DNA from 3 places in the Brevibacillus brevis NBRC 100599 genome. Region 3 is predicted to be linked to each of the others. Evidence: riboswitches for the same ligand, from Rfam matches in the RefSeq annotation. Region 3 holds a riboswitch; each other region holds the start of a gene.
What was found. Region 3 has a riboswitch for S-adenosylmethionine ahead of BBR47_RS19415 (aminotransferase class I/II-fold pyridoxal phosphate-dependent enzyme). Riboswitches for the same ligand answer to the same signal wherever they lie in the genome.
Positions count from the first base shown of each region.

Region 1: another riboswitch for S-adenosylmethionine. It lies ahead of BBR47_RS25580 (sugar ABC transporter substrate-binding protein); the one in region 3 lies ahead of BBR47_RS19415 (aminotransferase class I/II-fold pyridoxal phosphate-dependent enzyme).
Region 2: another riboswitch for S-adenosylmethionine. It lies ahead of BBR47_RS14385 (ABC transporter permease); the one in region 3 lies ahead of BBR47_RS19415 (aminotransferase class I/II-fold pyridoxal phosphate-dependent enzyme).

Region 1 is NC_012491.1:5,378,118-5,384,350, forward strand. It holds gene BBR47_RS25570 (ABC transporter permease) at 1-463, opposite strand, end outside; gene BBR47_RS25575 (sugar ABC transporter ATP-binding protein) at 465-1,955, opposite strand; gene BBR47_RS25580 (sugar ABC transporter substrate-binding protein) at 2,049-3,071, opposite strand; SAM riboswitch class I at 3,455-3,574, opposite strand; gene BBR47_RS25585 (ATP-binding protein) at 3,777-5,030, shown strand; gene BBR47_RS25590 (DUF421 domain-containing protein) at 5,077-5,796, opposite strand; gene BBR47_RS25595 (hypothetical protein) at 5,887-6,233, opposite strand, start outside.
Region 2 is NC_012491.1:2,954,017-2,960,249, forward strand. It holds gene BBR47_RS14370 (FAD/NAD(P)-binding oxidoreductase) at 1-524, shown strand, start outside; gene BBR47_RS14375 (MBL fold metallo-hydrolase) at 643-2,061, shown strand; gene BBR47_RS14380 (sulfite exporter TauE/SafE family protein) at 2,099-2,893, shown strand; SAM riboswitch class I at 3,016-3,120, shown strand; gene BBR47_RS14385 (ABC transporter permease) at 3,230-4,162, shown strand; gene BBR47_RS14390 (ABC transporter permease) at 4,167-5,114, shown strand; gene BBR47_RS14395 (ABC transporter ATP-binding protein) at 5,128-6,150, shown strand; gene BBR47_RS14400 (ABC transporter ATP-binding protein) at 6,143-6,233, shown strand, end outside.
Region 3 is NC_012491.1:4,058,900-4,065,132, reverse strand. It holds gene BBR47_RS19440 (YlaH-like family protein) at 199-525, shown strand; gene BBR47_RS19435 (hypothetical protein) at 536-811, shown strand; gene BBR47_RS19430 (hypothetical protein) at 1,002-2,384, shown strand; gene BBR47_RS19425 (DUF5665 domain-containing protein) at 2,394-2,705, opposite strand; gene BBR47_RS19420 (pyridoxamine 5'-phosphate oxidase family protein) at 2,874-3,332, shown strand; SAM riboswitch class I at 3,407-3,526, shown strand; gene BBR47_RS19415 (aminotransferase class I/II-fold pyridoxal phosphate-dependent enzyme) at 3,621-4,784, shown strand; gene BBR47_RS19410 (trans-sulfuration enzyme family protein) at 4,781-5,968, shown strand; gene BBR47_RS19405 (YhcN/YlaJ family sporulation lipoprotein) at 5,991-6,233, opposite strand, start outside.

The DNA.
Region 1 (6,233 bases), 1.3 Mb from region 3:
CGTCCTGCATCGGCATGTTTGCATAGATCGAGTAACCTTGGGAATACGTCATATGAAGGCCGTTGACGATGTAGAGCATCGCCAGAGTAGCCAGCAAATCAGGAATGCGGATTTTTACGACCAGGAAAGCGTTGACCAGCCCGACGAGCAAGCTGAGTACAATCGGAACAACCAAAGTCGTGAAGACTCCTTGTTCGTACCAAACCATCATCGAAGCAGAAACGACCGTGGTCAATGAAACCGTCGATCCTACAGACAAATCAAAGCCTCCGACAATCAGCGAGAACGTAACGCCTATCGCGACAAATGTCACAATCGAGATGGAGCGAAGAATGTCCGTCAGGTTGTCGTACGTGAAGAAATATGGGTTGGTCAGACTGAATAACAACATGACAATGACGATGACTGCAACCGTTCCGTATTTGTAAACAAAATCAAACAAGCTAAACTTTTTATTTGCCACGTTACTCACCTCCGCTTGCGTAGTACATAATCAGCTCTTGTGTTGCTTCCTCGCGACTCAATTCCTTCACGATCTTGCCCTCGAACATGACGAGAATCCGGTCTGCGATCCCGATAACTTCCTGAAACTCACAGGAGAAATACAGGACGCCCTTTTTCTGCTCGGCAAGATTTCCGATCAGGCGGTAAATATCACTTTTCGCGCCGATATCCACTCCTTTTGTCGGCTCGTCAAACATAAAGAGGTGAGCGTTTGTATCCAGCCATTTGCCGATGGCGACTTTTTGCTGGTTTCCGCCGCTGAGAAAACCGACCAGCTGCTTGATATCGGCTGTTTTTACCCCAAGACGCTGCACGAGCTCTCTTGCGTTAGCCGCTTCCGCCCCTTTTTTGATAAAACCGAGCCAGGACTTCTTTTTCAACGAGGCGACAGACAGGTTGTTCTGCACGGACTCCTCTACGAAAATCCCTTCTTTGCGCCTTTCCTCCGGGACGAGAACGATTCCGGCATCGACAGCGTCTTTTGGCGAGCGCAGTTGGATACGTGTTCCATGCAAGCGAACAGCTCCAGCCTTTGCCTCATCTGCGCCGAAGAGCAATCGGGCGAGCTCAGTCTTCCCTGCCCCAACCAGACCGACGACACCCACGATTTCTCCCTCGCGAACCCGCAAGTCGACACCGTGTACCTTGCCGCCAGCCACACCTGACGCCTCAAAAATCGTTTCGCCAATCGGCACTGCAAGCTTCGGGAACTCCTCGTCGAAGCTTTTGCCCAGCATGTTCGCGATCACTTCGTCCATACTGGTCTTCGCCGTCTCTGTGGTCACAACATGCTGTCCATCGCGCATGATAGTGATCCGATCACAGATTTCAAAGATTTCTGGCAGGCGATGGGAGATATAAATGATCCCGACTCCAGCTTTTTTCAACTGCGCAATGATTTGAAACAGCCGTTCGCTCTCCTTCGTGCTCAACGGCGCTGTCGGTTCATCGAAAATGACGTATTTTGCCTTTTGAACGGTCGCCCGTGCAATCAAAATCAATTGCTTTTCCGACAGCGTACATTCTTCGACGAGCATCCTCACTGGAATGGAAAAGCCGAAGTTTTTTAAAATCTGCTCCGTTTCGTTGTACAAGCTCTGCCAGTTGATCAGCCCCTTGGTTTTCGCCTGGACGAGCTGGTCCGCCAGTATGTTTTCGGCGACACTCAAATTCGGGATCAGGGCGGTGTCCACTTCCTGATATACACATTGAATGCCCTGTGCTTTGGCGTCCTGCGGAGATTGAATCGACACGGCCTGTCCATCGATGGTGATCGTACCGCCATCTGCCTGATACGCTCCCGTGAGGATTTTCATCAGGGTACTCTTTCCCGCACCATTCGCTCCGAGCAGTGCGTGAACCTCTCCTGCGCGCACCTCAAAATCGACGGATCGCAGGGCAGGAACCCCAGAAAACTGCTTCGCCATCCCTTTCATCTGCAATGTGGACATGTTTCACACCTCCTGTTAACCTGCGTGTTCCCACCTCTATAAGGAAAAATCCCGTTGGCGGATACAGCTCAACGGGAAAAGCCAATTTGGTTCTTACTTGCCCCACTCTTGTACGTATTGGGACAGGTCGCCCATCGTTACTTTTTTATCCTTCGGCAGGTCTTCTTGTTTCACCAGCACTGGGTTTAGCTTCACGTTGTCTGGCACTTGCTCGCCTTTGATCTTTTGGAACACGGTTTGGGCATGGATGCGTCCGATATTGGATGGGTCTACCGCTGCCGTCGCTGCCCACGGAGAGTTTTCCGCCTGGATCATTTGCAAATCCTCATCGCTTAAATCGATGGAGTATACTTTGATTTCCGTACGTCCTGCTTGTTGGATGGCACGTGTCGCCCCTTTGGCAAATTCATCCCAAGCCGCCCATACTGCTGTGATGTCGCCTTTATTCGGATACTTTTTCAAGATCGCTTCCATCTGCGTTTGTGTATCGAGAGCCGTATTGTTGGTAGCAGAACCGAATGCCGCAATTTCTTTCAAGTCCGGGTATTTCTTCTGGAAAGCTTCGTACGTCACTTGGCGTTTTTCCATTGGCGCAAAGCCAGCTACCCAAACTTTTACGATGTTGCCTTTGCCGTTTGTATCTGCCGCCAGCTTTTCCAAGCTCAGCTCTGCCAACTTGTTGTCATCCTGCGCCACAACTGGCACACCCGGAATGTTGATGTCTGTATCAAACAGGACAACCGGAATTTTTTTATCCACGGCCTTTTGCGTGCCCTGCTGCAACGCTTCTGCCGTACCATGATCGATCAGAATGCCATCAAACCTTTGGTTCACAGCCGCATCGAGGTTGGACGCCATTTTTGCCAGATCAGTATCTGCGTTGAATACGGTCAACTCGCCCCCGTTTTTCTCCACCTCTTTCTTCACGCCATTGATATATTGAGCGGAGAACGTCCCTACGTTTTGGCGCATGATCAGTGCGATTCTCTTTGCCTTCTCTCCCGAAGCACCGCCGTTTGTACTGCCTGTTCCCGTTGTTGCCCCGCTGCCGCATGCCGTCACGAGAACAGAAGCTGCCAAAACAAGTGATGTGATCAGACCGAGTTTCTTTTTCATTTTGATGTTCCCCCTTTTTTCTTTTTAAAACAGATAACAATGATGAAATTTTTTTGTTTCCCCTCAATCAATTGAAGCTTCTTTTGACTTCACTTTCAAAAAGGAATAAAACTTCGTAGAAGAAGCGCATTTCCAGTCCAAGCGCCTCTGGAGCCCATCTCAGCTTCGGAATAAATGGCGGGGAATTTCAGCTTCACTTATGAAATCCTTCCTGAACCTTCTGCGTTTGAAGCTCTCCCGCCATTTCTTCCGAAGCGGACAGTCTTCACTCACAGCGGGGCGGAGGCCGAAGCGTAGACTGGAAATGCGCTTCTTCCCCACGACAGCTACGCAAAAAATCCTCTTTCACAGAGAAAGAGGACAAAAATCGACAAGATTCTCGCCTCTTATCTGTCAGGTATTCTACCTGTTGGAGTTAGCACCTTGGCTCGAAAGAACGCATTCTCTCGTGCTAGGTTGCCGGGCTTCATAGGGCCATTCCCTCAGCCTTCTCTTGATAAGAGTAGTTTCTATTTTCAAAACGTTTGTATAAGTATATACAGAATATAATCTGGCAATTACCTATCTGTCAACTAGGTTTACCGAAAGAATTTTCTTGATAAATATTCCAGTTTCTTCTGTAACATCAAGAGGGATTTTGTTGTGTCTTGTCGAATTATCGTAGATTGATACAAGCCTAGCAAATATTTGCGATGGGGATGCTACATGAGTCTATTAAAAGAAGTTATTCTTCAATGGTTTTTCGCCATTATCCCGTTTGTGTTTTTCAACATTTATTACCGTGACAAAATGAGGAACTACAGCCGTTCCTTTATTGCCATCACCAGCTCAGCCTGCATGTTTCTCGCGATGACCTTCGCCCCGAGTGTCACGAATGGCATGTTTTTTGATATCCGACATGTCATCATATTTTTCGGACTAGTTTATGGCGGAGTCGAGATTGCCCTGCTCCTTCTGATTGAAGCCTTGGTTTATCGGCACTACCTTGGTGGCGAAGGAACATGGGTTGCCTTGCTGATCCTTACAGTCAATTTTGTCTTGTCACTCTTTTTGTATCGACACTACAAAGCCAGTTATCGGAAAACACTGTATCTTTTTATGACGAGTGCGATTTTTTCTACGGTTGCTTTAGGGACTACTTATTACTTTTTTCCCACGTATGTAACTCAACACCTCGTTTACTACACCATAGCGATCCCTATTCAAAACTTTTTCGGCCTCTGGTTATTAATGTCGCTTTTCAGCAAATGCGTTTCGGATAAGGAGCTGTTTATCCGCCACGCGCAAAACGAAAAAATCCAGACGATGAGCCATGTTGCTGCATCGCTTGCACACGAGGTTCGCAATCCGCTGACAGCAGTCAAAGGCTTTTTGAAATTAATACAGGAATGTCCGGAAAATTTGGTAAAAGTCGATCAATACATTCGCATAAGTCTTGATGAAGTACAACGCACAGAAGCCATTTTGACCGAGTACCTTGCCATTTCCAAGCCGCTCAAGGAACGACATGAGATCATTAATCTTAGCGAGCATTTGCATGCCATCCGCGAGGTGATGCTCCCCTTTGCCAATATGCATAACGTGGAGCTTACGCTGCAAGATTTTGAGAGACCTGTGACGATCAAGGCCAATCCAGACGAGTTCAAGCAAGTGTTGGTGAATTTCATCAAAAATGCTATCGAGGCGTGCTCGGATATTTCGGACGGAAAAGTCTCCCTGGACTTGCTCATCGAGCGAAACAAAGCCCTGTTGGTCATCAAGGATAACGGCGTCGGCATGGATGCAGGACAGATTAGCCGTCTCGGAACGATTTACTTTTCTACGAAAACAACTGGGACCGGCCTTGGATTGACGTATTCCTATCATGTCATTCATGCGATTGGCGGAACCGTCAATGTATCAAGTAAACCACGAGTAGGAACCAAGTTCACCATTATGCTCCCGTATAAGGCACAGTGACTTCATGCAATCTTGCAGAGGGACTGTGCCTTTTTCCATTCGATTGCTAATGATGCAACGGGGGTACTTGTGGTTCTTTTTTGTTTTTCAAGGAAAACTGCAATTCATTTTGGCGATTGATCGTCGCGAGAAAGACTTGTTCGGACGCGATCCCCTTTTTCTTTAATTCGTGCAAAAGCCATTGCTCATCGCGTTTCCGGTATGACAGCACATCTGGATATATCTTGCCTTCCACAATGACCGGCAGCGACATTCCCGCTGAAGAAGTATTGATGCCCAAATCTTGTTTCGTTACGACCTGCTGTTCTACTTTTTTGAGCACAGTCAACCGACCGTTTGCCTCGATAATAGCCAAATCAATCTCTGCCAGGTCAAAAATATCTTTTTCGCGAAGCATATGGAGGACATTATCGAGCGAGTAGCGGATTTTTTTCAAGTTTTTGAAGTGAAAAGCCCCGTTGTGGAAAATGACGGTCGGTTCAAATGTAACCATTCTGCCAAACCAGCGAAAGACAATGGACAAGTGCGATACGACCCGTTGCAAGATCCCCAATGTCACAATCGCTACTGCAATTGAAATATGCCGGACATCTGGCTCTGCAATGTCAGCTCCTGCCACTGAGCCCAAAGTAATAATGATGATAAAGTCAAAAACAGGTAGCTCCCCAATCGAGCGCTTGCCCATGAATAAGGTGATGATCAGTAATAAAGGAATAATCGTACATACGCGCCCGATGACGATCATGGTTTCTCCGAATCCTTCCACGTTTGTCCCTCCCCTCACGCTTTACTATGCAAATTCTGGGAAGGCATTATGCAAAACAAAACACCAGGAGTCTCCCCCTGGTGTCTCTCATTATTGGAGTGGCAGCCATTCTCCCGTAATGGCATCCACATCCCCATTGCTTTTCAGTATTTCTGCCGAATAGACCAAGACTGGTTGCTCTTGAATCTTATTGTAATTGTTATCAAGCGGGAAGACATAGCGAGGACTGAGCGGATGATGTTGGAGATAAACCTGCGCCGCCTCTTCCGTTGAAATCACCTTGGCCACATCTGCGAAGCTCTCCTGCTCATGCGGGAATGTCAAATTCACCCCGATAATTTCTCCTGTCTGCCCGTCGATCATGACCTTATAATACTGATCCGGCACGATTACGCCGTTTATTTCTCGGACAAAATTCAACTCAACCTGTCTGCCCA
Region 2 (6,233 bases), 1.1 Mb from region 3:
ATAACCTACTGGAGGTACGGGCGGATACCAAAGAAGCCGTCTTCGAGAATCTGGACACCAAAGAGCAGGTAGTATGGAAGTATGACATGCTTCATGTGACCCCTCCCATGAAAGCGCCCGATTTCATTGCAAACAGCGCATTGGCAGACACAGGAGGCTGGGTCGATGTCGATCCATTTACGCTTTTGCACAAGAGATTTCCCACTATTTTCGGCATTGGCGATTGCACGAATCTTCCCACATCCAAAACCGGAGCTGCTATTCGCAAACAGGCGCCTGTGGTTGAGAAAAACCTGCTCGCGCTGATCAATGGTAATCCATTGACTGCCAAGTATGACGGTTATACATCCTGCCCACTCGTAACGGGGTACAACAAGCTGGTACTCGCCGAATTTGATTACAACCTGAAGCCGTGCGAAACCTTTCCTTTTGACCAATCCAAAGAAAGATTCAGTATGTACCTGATGAAAAAAGAACTGCTTCCCATCCTTTATTGGAATGGCATGCTAAAAGGATTGATGTGAGGCAGTTTTCGAAAGAAGGGGGGACATCCATTTTGCCGATCTGGAATCACTCCGGTCTGCATGAGTTACTCGCGGAAAAAGCAAACAAATAATTGACAGGTTAAGGGAGGAATACACGATGTTATTGCGTTACTTTTATGATGAGAAGCTGGCCCATGCATCTTATCTGGTCGGCTGCCAAAAAACCGGGGAGGCGATTGTGATCGATCCCGCACGCAATTTGGCTCCTTATTTTCAGGTCGCCAAAGCAGAGGGAGTAACCATTGTAGCCGCCGCCGAAACCCACATTCACGCTGATTTTGTATCTGGTGCCAGGGAACTGGGCGCACTTCATCAAGCGAAGCTGTTTTTATCCAATGAGGGCGATGAAGATTGGAAATATCAATACGTGAAAGGCTTGAACCATCAGCTTGTGCACGATGGGGATCGCTTTTTTATCGGAAACTTGCTATTTGAAGTCATGCATACCCCTGGCCATACGCCTGAGAGTATCTCCTTCCTTTTGACAGACCTTGGAGGGAATGCAGATCGCCCTATTGGGATCTTCACAGGAGATTTCGTCTTTGTCGGCGATATCGGCAGACCGGACTTGCTCGAAAAAGCAGCGGGAATGAAGGGGACGTCCGAGTTAGGTGCAAGAGCCATGTTCCAGTCCCTCCAAAAATTCAAGCAACTGCCGGATTATATGCAGGTATGGCCAGCCCATGGCGCAGGAAGTGCTTGCGGGAAAGCACTGGGGGCCGTGCCGTCTTCTACCGTCGGCTATGAAAAGCTCTTTAACTGGGCGATGTCACACACGAGTGAAGAGGAATTCGTTCAGGCGCTCCTGGATGGACAACCAGAGCCGCCAACGTATTTTGCCGTGATGAAACGCGTGAATAAGGAAGGCCCTGCCTTGCTAAAGGAGCTTCCTGTTGTTCAAGAGTTCAACTCGCTAGAAGCGGTAAATAAATCACTGGAAAACGGACAGATAATTGATACGCGACCTTTCCACAAATTTGCGAAGGGTTATCTGGCGGGAACACTTCATATTCCCTTTAACAAGTCATTTGCCAACTGGGCAGGCTGGATTGTCGATTACGATCGCCCCGTTCACATCCTGACCACCCCATATGAGCTGGACGAGATTTTGCAAGCCTTGCATGCTGTAGGGATTGATCATGTCACAGGCTTTATCGACAGCACCAAGCTAATGGAAAGTGAAGTGTCTTCGCTCGAGACAATTGAAGAGGTAACACCGCTAGAGATTGCAGAGCGCGTGGAAAAGGGAGAGGTTCATGTAGTAGATGTACGTAATCTGGCTGAGTGGAAGGAAGGACATATTCCAGATGCACAGCACATCATGCTCGGTTCACTCGCCATGCGGCTAGATGAGATTCCTCACGATAAACCGCTTCTCGTACAATGCCGTTCCGGTGCCCGATCTGCCATTGGCGCAAGCATTCTTAAAGCAAACGGATTCAAGGATGTAATGAATTTGAGCGGCGGTATCTTACAATGGCAAATAAACGGCTTGGCAGTAGTACAACGAGGATAAAACGAAATCAAAGCGAGTCGCTGCAAAGGGTGAGCCTATGACTATCGACCTAGTGATCACACTGTTTGTTATCGGTTTCGTGGGATCGTTCATTTCTGGTCTCGTTGGAATCGGGGGCTCCATCATCAAGTATCCGATGCTTCTGTACATTCCGCCCGCCCTTGGATTCGTTGCTTACACAGCTCACGAAGTATCCGGAATAAGTGCCGTCCAAGTATTTTTTGCCACCCTAGCCGCTGTTTGGACTCTGCGCAAAGATAAGCTTATTCATTACCAGCTCGTTGTGTACATGGGAAGTGCCATTATTGTCGGGAGCTTGCTTGGAGGATATGGAGGGAAATTTCTTTCGGCAAATGCCGTCAATATCGTTTACGCCATCCTGGCCACGATCGCTGTAATCTTGATGTTCCTGCCAAAAAAGCGAGTGGACGAACGTGAACAGACGACCGAGGTTATCTTTCATAAACCAACAGCTGTCTTATCTGCTTTGACGGTCGGAGGTGCCTCCGGAATTGTCGGGGCAGCGGGCGCTTTTATTTTGGTTCCCATCATGTTGATCATCCTCAAGATACCGACAAGAGTTGCGATTGCGTCCTCTCTTGCCATCACTTTTCTATCTTCCATTGGATCGACGATAGGGAAATGGATGGCAGGGGACATATTGCTGTGGCCATCTGTGATCATGGTAATCGCCAGCATCATGGCAGCGCCGCTCGGTACGAAGGTCAGCAAACGTTTGGGCACGGAGATTCTCCAATCCATTCTTGCCTTGTTGATCCTAGCCACCACGATTAAGATTTGGGCTGACATCCTCCTATTCATACGTGTATGAAGATTTACTTTTTTCACAAATAAAATAAAGAAAAATCAATTGTCATGGAACAGTATTGACATATCCGAGTAAAATGATAAGATAAAAAAGAATTTTACAATGAAATTAAATTTCATAGAACATTCTTATCGAGAGTGGTGGAGGGACTGGCCCGATGAAACCCGGCAACCTTGGTCTGATTGACCTTACGGTGCTAATTCCTGCGGAGTTAATCTGCGAGATGAGAAGGTGGGAAACGTGCAATCGCCCCTCTTCTTTTCGGAGAGGGGTTTTCTATATTTATAATCCGTAGTATTCATATCGTTTTACTTTTTATTATTTAAAGGAGGAAACAACGTGCTTTATTATGCAGTCAAGCGTGGCTTTCTCATGATCGTTACGCTGTGGATGATTGTCACGGTAACGTTCGTGACGATGCACCTGATTCCAGGTGATCCATTCGCATCAGATGCCAAAATGCTTCCAGAAGAAGTGGTGAAGAACATGCGAGCGGAGTACAACCTGGATCAGCCAATCACGGTACAGTACCTGCTCTATCTAAAAGGATTGCTGCAATTTGACTTAGGGCCCTCTATCCAGTCCAAGACGAGGGATGTGAACACACTGATTGCAGAGGGATTTCCCGCATCGGCTGTTCTGGGACTCCAGTCGTTTATGGTCGCGCTGGCAGGTGGAATCACACTGGGAATCGTAGCGGCACTCTATCACAATCGGACCTTGGATTTCTTGTCTATGTTTGCTGCCATCATCGGGATATCCGTCCCCAGTTTTATTCTCGCGCCACTGTTGATCAAGTACTTAGCGGTCAAATGGGAGCTTTTACCCGTCGCTGCATGGGGGAGCTGGGAGCACTCGATTCTTCCAACACTTGCGCTCTCTATCGGTCCGCTCGCCATCATCGCCCGCTTTGTACGAGCCAGCATGCTTGAGGTTTGGCAACAGGAATACATAAGCACGGCAGAGGCCAAAGGGCTTGGCACCTTTTCCATTGTCGTTAGACACGGGATGCGCAATGCCATCCTGCCTGTTCTTACCTTTATCGGTCCGCTGTTTGCCAACCTGATGACCGGAACCTTTGTGGTGGAAAAGATTTTCGCCATTCCCGGGCTCGGCAAATATTTCGTGGAAAGCATTTTTAACCGCGATTATCCCGTTATTTTGGGAACGACTGTGTTTTACAGCTTTGTGCTCATTTTTACTTTGTACATCATCGACCTGCTGTATCGGGTGATTGACCCGCGCATCAGATTAACGAGTGGAGGGAAGTAGTCTTATGGCCAATCAGGCAACACAACTGGATTCCCTGTTTCGTCCAGTCGACCGAAACCGGCTTTCTGAGGAAATTCGGGAGCGCCCGAGTCTTGGGTATTGGCAGGAGGTATTGCAGCGGGTTTCCAGTAACAAGCTGGCAATGCTGGGGTTCTTCCTGCTCGCAGCAGTGGTGACCCTCTCAATCATTGGTCCGTTGCTCGTTCCCCACAGCCCACATGAACAGTCTTTGACGAAAGGAAATCTGCCACTGTCGGGCGAGCACTGGTTTGGAACCGATGACTTGGGGCGGGACATGTGGGCACGTACCTGGGCAGGCGGACAAATCTCTTTGTTTATTGGTGTGGCGGCAGCAGCCACCGACCTCGTGATTGGTGTATGCATCGGCGGGATATCCGGTTACATGGCAGGGAGGAACAAGCTGGGCGACCGTGTAGACAACATCCTGATGCGGTTGGCCGAAATTCTGTACAGCATTCCGTATCTGCTGGTGGTAATCCTGCTGATGGTGGTACTGGAGCCTGGACTCGCAACAATCATTATTGCCCTTTCGCTAACTGGCTGGGTGGGGATGGCCCGCCTGGTCAGAGGACAAATCATGCAGATCAAGCGGCAGGAGTTTGTTCTGGCCGCAGAAAAGCTGGGCACCTCTCATACCAAAATCATCATCAAACATCTGCTGCCGAATACGATCGGCGTCATCATCGTCAACCTGACCTTTACGATTCCGCACGCGATTTTCGCCGAATCATTTCTCAGCTTTCTTGGACTGGGTGTGCAAGCGCCAATAGCCAGCTGGGGAACCATGGCCAACGACGCGCTGGCGGTTATGCTGAGCGGACAGTGGTGGCGACTGTTTTTTCCGGGATTCATGATTTCGCTTACGATGTTCGCTTGCAATGCACTCGGGGACGGTTTGCAGGATGCACTGGACCCACGGATCAGGAAATGAGGGGGAGTACATCATGAAGCCTTTATTGGAAGTAGATCAGCTACGCGTCTCCTTTCGCACGTACGGTGGAGAGGTGCAGGCAGTAAGAGGGGTTTCCTTTTCTGTGAAGGAGGGAGCGACGCTGGCGATTGTGGGGGAAAGTGGCTGCGGAAAAAGTGTGACGGCTCGGGCATTGATGGGGATGATTCCACCACGAACAGGTCAGGTAAAAGGCGGCAGCATTCGGTTTCGCGGGCGTGAACTCACTGGGCTGACGAAGCTGGAATGGCAGCAGGTTCGCGGCTCGCAGATCGGTATGATCTTTCAGGACCCGATGACCTCGCTGAACCCCACGATGAAAATCGGTCAGCAGATTGCGGAAGGGCTGATCAAACATCGAAAGCATACGAAGACGGAAGCAAAGGAAGAGACGCTGAAACTGCTAGAGAGGGTAGGTATTCCAGAGGCGGCGAGGCGATTTGAACAATATCCGCACGAGCTAAGTGGAGGAATGCGGCAGCGTGTCGGAATCGCTATGGCGCTAGCCTGCCAACCGCAGTTGGTTATCGCAGATGAACCGACGACGGCGCTCGACGTGACCATTCAGGCGCAGATCCTTCGTCTGATGAAGGAATTGCAGGAGCAGTTGCACACCTCGATCATTTTGATCACCCACGATCTGGGCGTTGTCGCAGAGGTGGCCGATCATGTAGCGGTCATGTACGCAGGTGTAGTGGTGGAGAGCGGCCCGGTGGGAGAGATTTTTGACAATCCGCGCCATCCGTACACACAAGGGCTGTTGCAGTCTGTGCCACGTCTTGATGCAGGTAAAAAAGAACGACTGATTCCCATCGAGGGGACACCGCCGGATCTATTTCGTCCACCTGCCGGCTGCCCTTTCGCCGCCCGTTGCCGGTTTGCCATGGAAATTTGCCTGGAGCATATGCCTCAATCAAATTCGTTTTTCAATCAGCATGAGGCGAGCTGCTGGCTGAACGACCCGCGTGCCCGGGGAGTAGAAGCGTGGATGGTAGCAAGGAGGGAGACACATGGGTGACAACTTAGTAGAAGTGGAGAATCTCGCTAAATCGTTTGAGATTGGCAAAGGCCAACGGGTTAGAGCTGTTGACCGCGTCTCTT
Region 3 (6,233 bases):
ATCATAGCATGTACGGCGAAAATCATGCCAGCCACATGGAAGGGCCTACCGTTTTTTGACACAGAATCCACCACCTGATAAAGTAAGAAAGATAGCGTTTTCCTAAGAAAAAAGGAGTGACTATTCGTTTCATTCCGCCTATGAGGTGGCATGTGAAGCAGTAGGGGTTTCACCGCTTGAAGACAGGAGAGATAAGTGATGGACTGGATACAAATCGCATCAACCTATGTGCCAACGAATCCAGATCAGCTCACAGCATTTGACAGCTTTCGCATGTGGGCTGATAAATATCGCGCTTGGATTTTGTTTGCGGAATTAATTATTGTCTATTATCTTGGCTTTGCTACCCGTATCCGTATGCCTATTTTGAAAAATGTGCTCTTGTACATCCTTTTATTTGTTGGAGCTCTCATTTTCGCTATTTTGGATGTGCAGCTTCCTGTGAAAAGTGCAATGCTGGTGGCGATCGCGATTCTCGTGATTGTAAAGGTACGGATCAAACCGGAGCAAACTGGGCGAAAGTGAGGAGAATCGCGTGAAGCGTGAAGATGCACTTTTTAATTGGCTCCAAATTCAATTGGTTGCCGATGCGCGACCAGAGGACCGCTCTGCTTTGGATACAGCTGCTTTTTTCTTGCAATTGCTACATGAGGATCATCAAATGAGCGATATCGGGTATCGTCAGGAAGGTAGCTGGTATGTGCTATCGGGGAACGCTGATTCACAGTCCGTGGAAGTGCGATACCCTGCTGAATCAGTCGAAGCTTTATTGGTCGCGATTGAAAGTGAGCCCAAGTACAACTGCAACTAACGGGACAAAGACTCCTCTCCACTTGCCGAAATGATTCGGAAGTTGGGGGGAGTTTTTTTGTTTCAAGTGGTTTTCATAGGTAATAAGACGCGGTTTCCTGGATGCTGCAACTTTTGAAAATGATTTCCCGTCAATATGAAAGACCCAAGCAAGCAGGGGGATTTTGGCAGACTAGAAGGGGGAACTACCATTGAAGAAGTACATGACCAAGCCCGTATTAGCAGTTGTGACAGCGGCAGGTATTCTTGGCTGTTTAACGCCAATTTTTGCCAATGCAAGCTCGATTGCTAGTCCAAGTGCCACAAAGGTAGTCATGAATGACGAGGGGAAGCAAGTCACGCGCTACAATTTAAAAGAACTGGCCCAAAATGATCCAACCACGTTGAACATGCTCTTGAAAAATCAAGCGGATCACTTGTACATCATTGTAGATGAAATCAACTTGAATACGAAGCTCCAAACGTATATGGAAGAAAACAAAGCGGAGTGGGAGCGTATCTACAACGAGTACTACAGCGACATCTGGCTGGAAGTGCGCCTGACAGAGAATGCTGAAGAAATCGTGAGCGTAAATGCCAAGACTGAAAATAACAAGGTGTACATAAAGGGGATTGTGACTTCGGATGTCACCAAGGTGGTAGTGAAAAAGCCAAATTCCGACATCATTGAAGTCGTTCCGACCAACGAGCATTCTTTTACGGTCAGCTTTGAAGCTCCGGATGCATCCTATGAGCCGTATGTAACCGTAAGCGCCTATGCAGGCAGCAAGCTGGTCGATAGCGAACAGGTAAAGATCGTTCCAAAAGCAGAAGAAGATCAGGAAATGATCATCCATACCATGTCTGTATTGGATGCGAAGAAAAAGGAATTAAAAGTAAAAGGAATTGTCAAGCAGGGGGCAGACAAAGTAACTGTCACCTATAATGGCGTGAAAAAAGACGCAAACGTGAAGAAGCTGTGGGATGGCGTAGGCAGCTTTACGGTTTCAGTAAAGGATGTACAAGCCGCAAAAGATCAAAAAGCCTTGATCGAGGTTTACGAGGATGGCAAGAAGGTTGATTCCGAATCTGTTCAGGTAGAAATCGTTAACGCTCCTGACAAGGATCAGGCGACCGCATATGTCATCAAGGCGACTGCTGTAAACAATCCTGCCGCCAAGTCCATCCAGGTGAAGGGGACAGTAAGCGGCTGGAACAAAAAGGACGATGCTAAGCTGGTTGTGATCGCTCCTGACGGGAAGAAAAAAGAGATTAAACCGAATGACAAAGGCGAGTTCTCTTTGACGTTGTCTTACAAGAATCATTCCTTTAGTGCCAAATCGATTCAATTCGCATTGTATGAAGACGATAAGCTGATTAAGAAAGCTGACGTTGCACTCAGCACAAAGGTCATTGTCGAGCCTGTGAAGCCAACAGACGGCGATGAAGACGATCATGATGACAAAAAGAAAAAAGAAAAAGGGAAGCAGAAAGATAAGCATCCCAACGGCAATGCGTATGGCTATTGGAAAAAGCACGGTAAGGAATGGAATGAAGATCACGATGATGACGATCATGACGAGGACAGAGACTAGTCTCTATCATTAAGGCCGTTGCTTGTAAGTCTCGACGTACTCCACCAATTGTCTGATGTAATCCCCCAAAATGGGGATCGAAAGAAATTGCGTCAAGAGGGAGCCGAGGAAAGCCAAAACGATAGCAGTACCAATCGTCAATCCCAGACCCCGGGCAAGACCTGCGAGGAAATTGATCCAGAGCAGCTTGCGCGGGGCTGTGTAATTTTGGATCACATCTGCTAGTCGGATATCTTCTAAGAACATCGCAATTTTGTGCATCCGCTCATTTACCTTCCGAACTTCCTGAAGCTCTTCAAGTACTTGGTCAATTTGCTGCATGAGGCGATCTGTAGGCGACAAGCTGTTCAACCCCTTCCATCATTCGGTATTGTTACCTACCAGTCTAGGGAAAAAGACAACCAGAATCAAGGTGGAGAGGAAACGTTTGCCTATCAGCAATACGAAGGGTAAAATGAACGTACTAAACGTTTGATAGGAGGCTTTGAAATGGCTGAAACTGTTTCCCAAACTCTTTCCGAAGATTTATTCAAGCTCTTGCAAAAAGAGCGTTTTGTTACCTTGGGCACAGTAGACCATGAGTCAGGAGCACCATCGCTCAGTTCCTTGTCCTGGACGTTTGCTGTCAGCGCCGATACGATTCGTTTTGCCGTGGATAATCGCTCACGTATTTTGGCTAATATTGCGAAGGAACCGCAGGTTGTCCTGCATTTGATCGGTGCCGGCTCGTCTTTCGCCATTAATGGTCGTGCTGTCGTTAAAACAGACCGCCTGGAAGGTGTTCCGCTCAAGCTGGCCATGGTAGAGATCAAAATTGAGGCTGTTCGTGATATTATGTTTTACGGTTCCCGTATTTCCGCAGAACCACAATATGAAAAGACGTATGACAAAAACGCAGCAGCGAAGCTGGACAATCAAGTGATGACCGCCCTGAAAGATGCAAATTAACGGGTGGAAATAAATTGTTGACAAGAATCCTGCCGATCCATTAGTATTAGGGTCAATCGAATTGAATAGCAATCTTCTTATCCAGAGCGGCGGAGGGACTGGCCCGATGATGCCCGGCAACCAATCACCTGTATTTTAACAGGGAGATAATGGTGCTAATTCCTGCAGAGTTATCAAACTCTGAAAGATGAGAAGGATTTGCTTACGGTGACGTAAACAAAGCCTTCTTTCAGAGGAAAGAGGGCTTTTTTGATGCCCTCGTACACTATTGGAGGGAGAGAAACAGACATGAAATTGGAAACAAAGTTGATTCAGGCGGGAGTAGGCAAAGACGAAAAAACAGGGGCGGTGAGCTTTCCTGTTTACTATGCAACGGCTTATCGTCATCCTGCCTTGGGCCAGAGCACTGGATATGATTATACGCGCACAGCTAATCCTACTCGTACCATTTTGGAGGAGACCATCGCTATAGCGGAATCAGGAGATGCAGGATTCGCTTGCGCCTCGGGAATGGCTGCTGTTCATACCGTCATGGGTTTGTTTTCCCAAGGAGATCATCTGATTGTTTCGCTCGATCTGTACGGGGGAACCTATCGATTGTTCGAGCAAGTGCTCTCTCGTTACGGTCTGACGTTTTCGTACGTGGATTTGCGTGACATTGTTGCACTGAAAAATGCGATTTGCCCAGACACAAAGGCTATTTTCGTCGAGACACCAACCAATCCGCTCATGCAGATTACCGATATTCGAGCAGTAGCACAATTGGCGAAGCAGCACAGTCTCCTGACGATTGTAGACAACACATTCTTAACCCCGTATTGTCAACGCCCACTAGAGCTTGGTGCAGATATCGTCTTACATAGTGCGACCAAGTATTTGGCAGGACACAACGATGTGTTGGCTGGACTCATCGTAACAAAAGGAGAAGAGTTGTCGGAAAAAATCCGGTTTTTGCACAATTCAATCGGTGCTGTACTCGGACCTCAAGATTGCTGGCTTCTCATTCGCGGGATGAAAACATTGGCATTGCGGATGGAGCGCCATCAATCCAATGCCTTGATTGTAGCGGAAAAGCTGCGTGAGCATCCGGCAGTAGCGGAGGTATTTTATCCGGGTCTGCCAGAGCATCCGGGACATGAGATCCAGGTGAATCAAGCGACAGGGCATAGTGGGATGGTTTCGTTCCGCGTACGCGATGTGGAGCAGGTGGGATTGTTCCTGCAAAATCTGCAAATCGTGTCCTTTGCTGAAAGCCTGGGTGGTGTTGAGTCATTGTGTACGTATCCGGCGACGCAGACTCACGCGGATATCCCGCAAGAAGTCAGAGAGCATGTCGGTGTTTGTTATCGATTGTTGCGGCTGTCGGTTGGCATCGAGCATCCAGATGATGTCGTAGCCGATTTGTTTCAGGCCTTGAATGCTAGTTTGGTCGTAGGGGGGAGTGTACGATGAATTTTGCCACCAAGATCCTCCACGGTTCCACTTGCATTGACCCGTTCACAGGTGCGTCGTCGGTTCCGATTTATCAAGCTTCTACGTTTCATCAGGCTGATATCGATCAGCCAGGTGCATTTGATTATGCCAGATCAGGAAATCCGACCAGGCAGGCTTTGGAAGAAGCCATTGCGTCTCTGGAGGGAGGCGCACGCGGTTTCGCGTTCTCATCTGGCATGGCTGCCATTTCCAGCGTGTTCATGCTGTTTTCAGCCGGAGATCATGTTGTAGTGGCGGAAGATGTATACGGTGGCACGTTTCGGTTTTTGACCAAGGTATTGTCGAGAATGGGCATCTCTGTAACGTTCGTGGATGCAACAGAGACAGAAGCCGTTCGTGCGGCCATTACACCGGCAACGAAAGGGGTTTACCTGGAGACCCCCTCCAATCCCACCTTAAAGGTCACAGATATTGCAGCGGTTTCTCGTATCGCGAAAGAGCACGGCTTGCTCGTCATCGTCGATAATACGTTCCTTACCCCGTATTACCAGCGTCCATTGGAACTTGGCGCAGATGTGGTCATTCATAGTGCAACAAAGTTTATCGGAGGGCATAGCGACGTCGTGGCTGGTCTGGCTGTGACCAGAGAAGCTGGGTTAGGGGAGCAGCTCTACTTTATCCAGAATGGCATGGGAGCGATTTTGGGTGTGCAGGACTGCTGGCTCGTGATGCGTGGGCTCAAAACATTGAAAGCCCGACTGGATGTGAGCACGAAGACAGCCGCGGGCTTGGCTGAGTGGTTGTCTTCGCATCCACAAGTAAGTCGCGTTTACTATACGGGACTGGCCGATCACCCCAGTCACCTGATTCAAACACAACAAGCGACCGGTCATGGGGCTGTTCTTTCCTTTGATGTAGGGAGTCGTGAGCGTGCAAAAGCGCTGTTTGATCGCGTAAAATTGCCGATTGTGGCAGTCAGCCTCGGGGCAGTCGAAACGATTCTCTCGTATCCAGCTACGATGTCACATGCAGCGATGCCCGCTGAAGAAAGAGCTGCAAGGGGAATCACAGATGGTTTGATCAGATTGTCTGCTGGTTTAGAGGATTTCGATGACTTGGTGGCAGATTTGAAGCAAGCACTGGATCATTTGCCATCTGAAGCACCAGCCTATAAAGAAAAAGAGGTATTCTCCCGGGCTTAATCCGGGGGATACCTCTTTTTCTTTAAGGTGTTGTTGTACGATTTGCGTTGATTTTGTTTTGTCCTTGTGGCTCTTTGTGCATGCGTTTTTCTTTTACTTGGGAAGGGGTTTCTTCACGAGGCTGCACACTGCGTGGTAGTTGGGGGATGATCCGACCTACCATATCCGCCAACTCTTCGGTGATTCCGGCAACAGGATGGCCACGACGAATATCATCTCTCATTTCCCGTAAACGCTGGACGATGGCAGGGTCTGCCGTAACGAC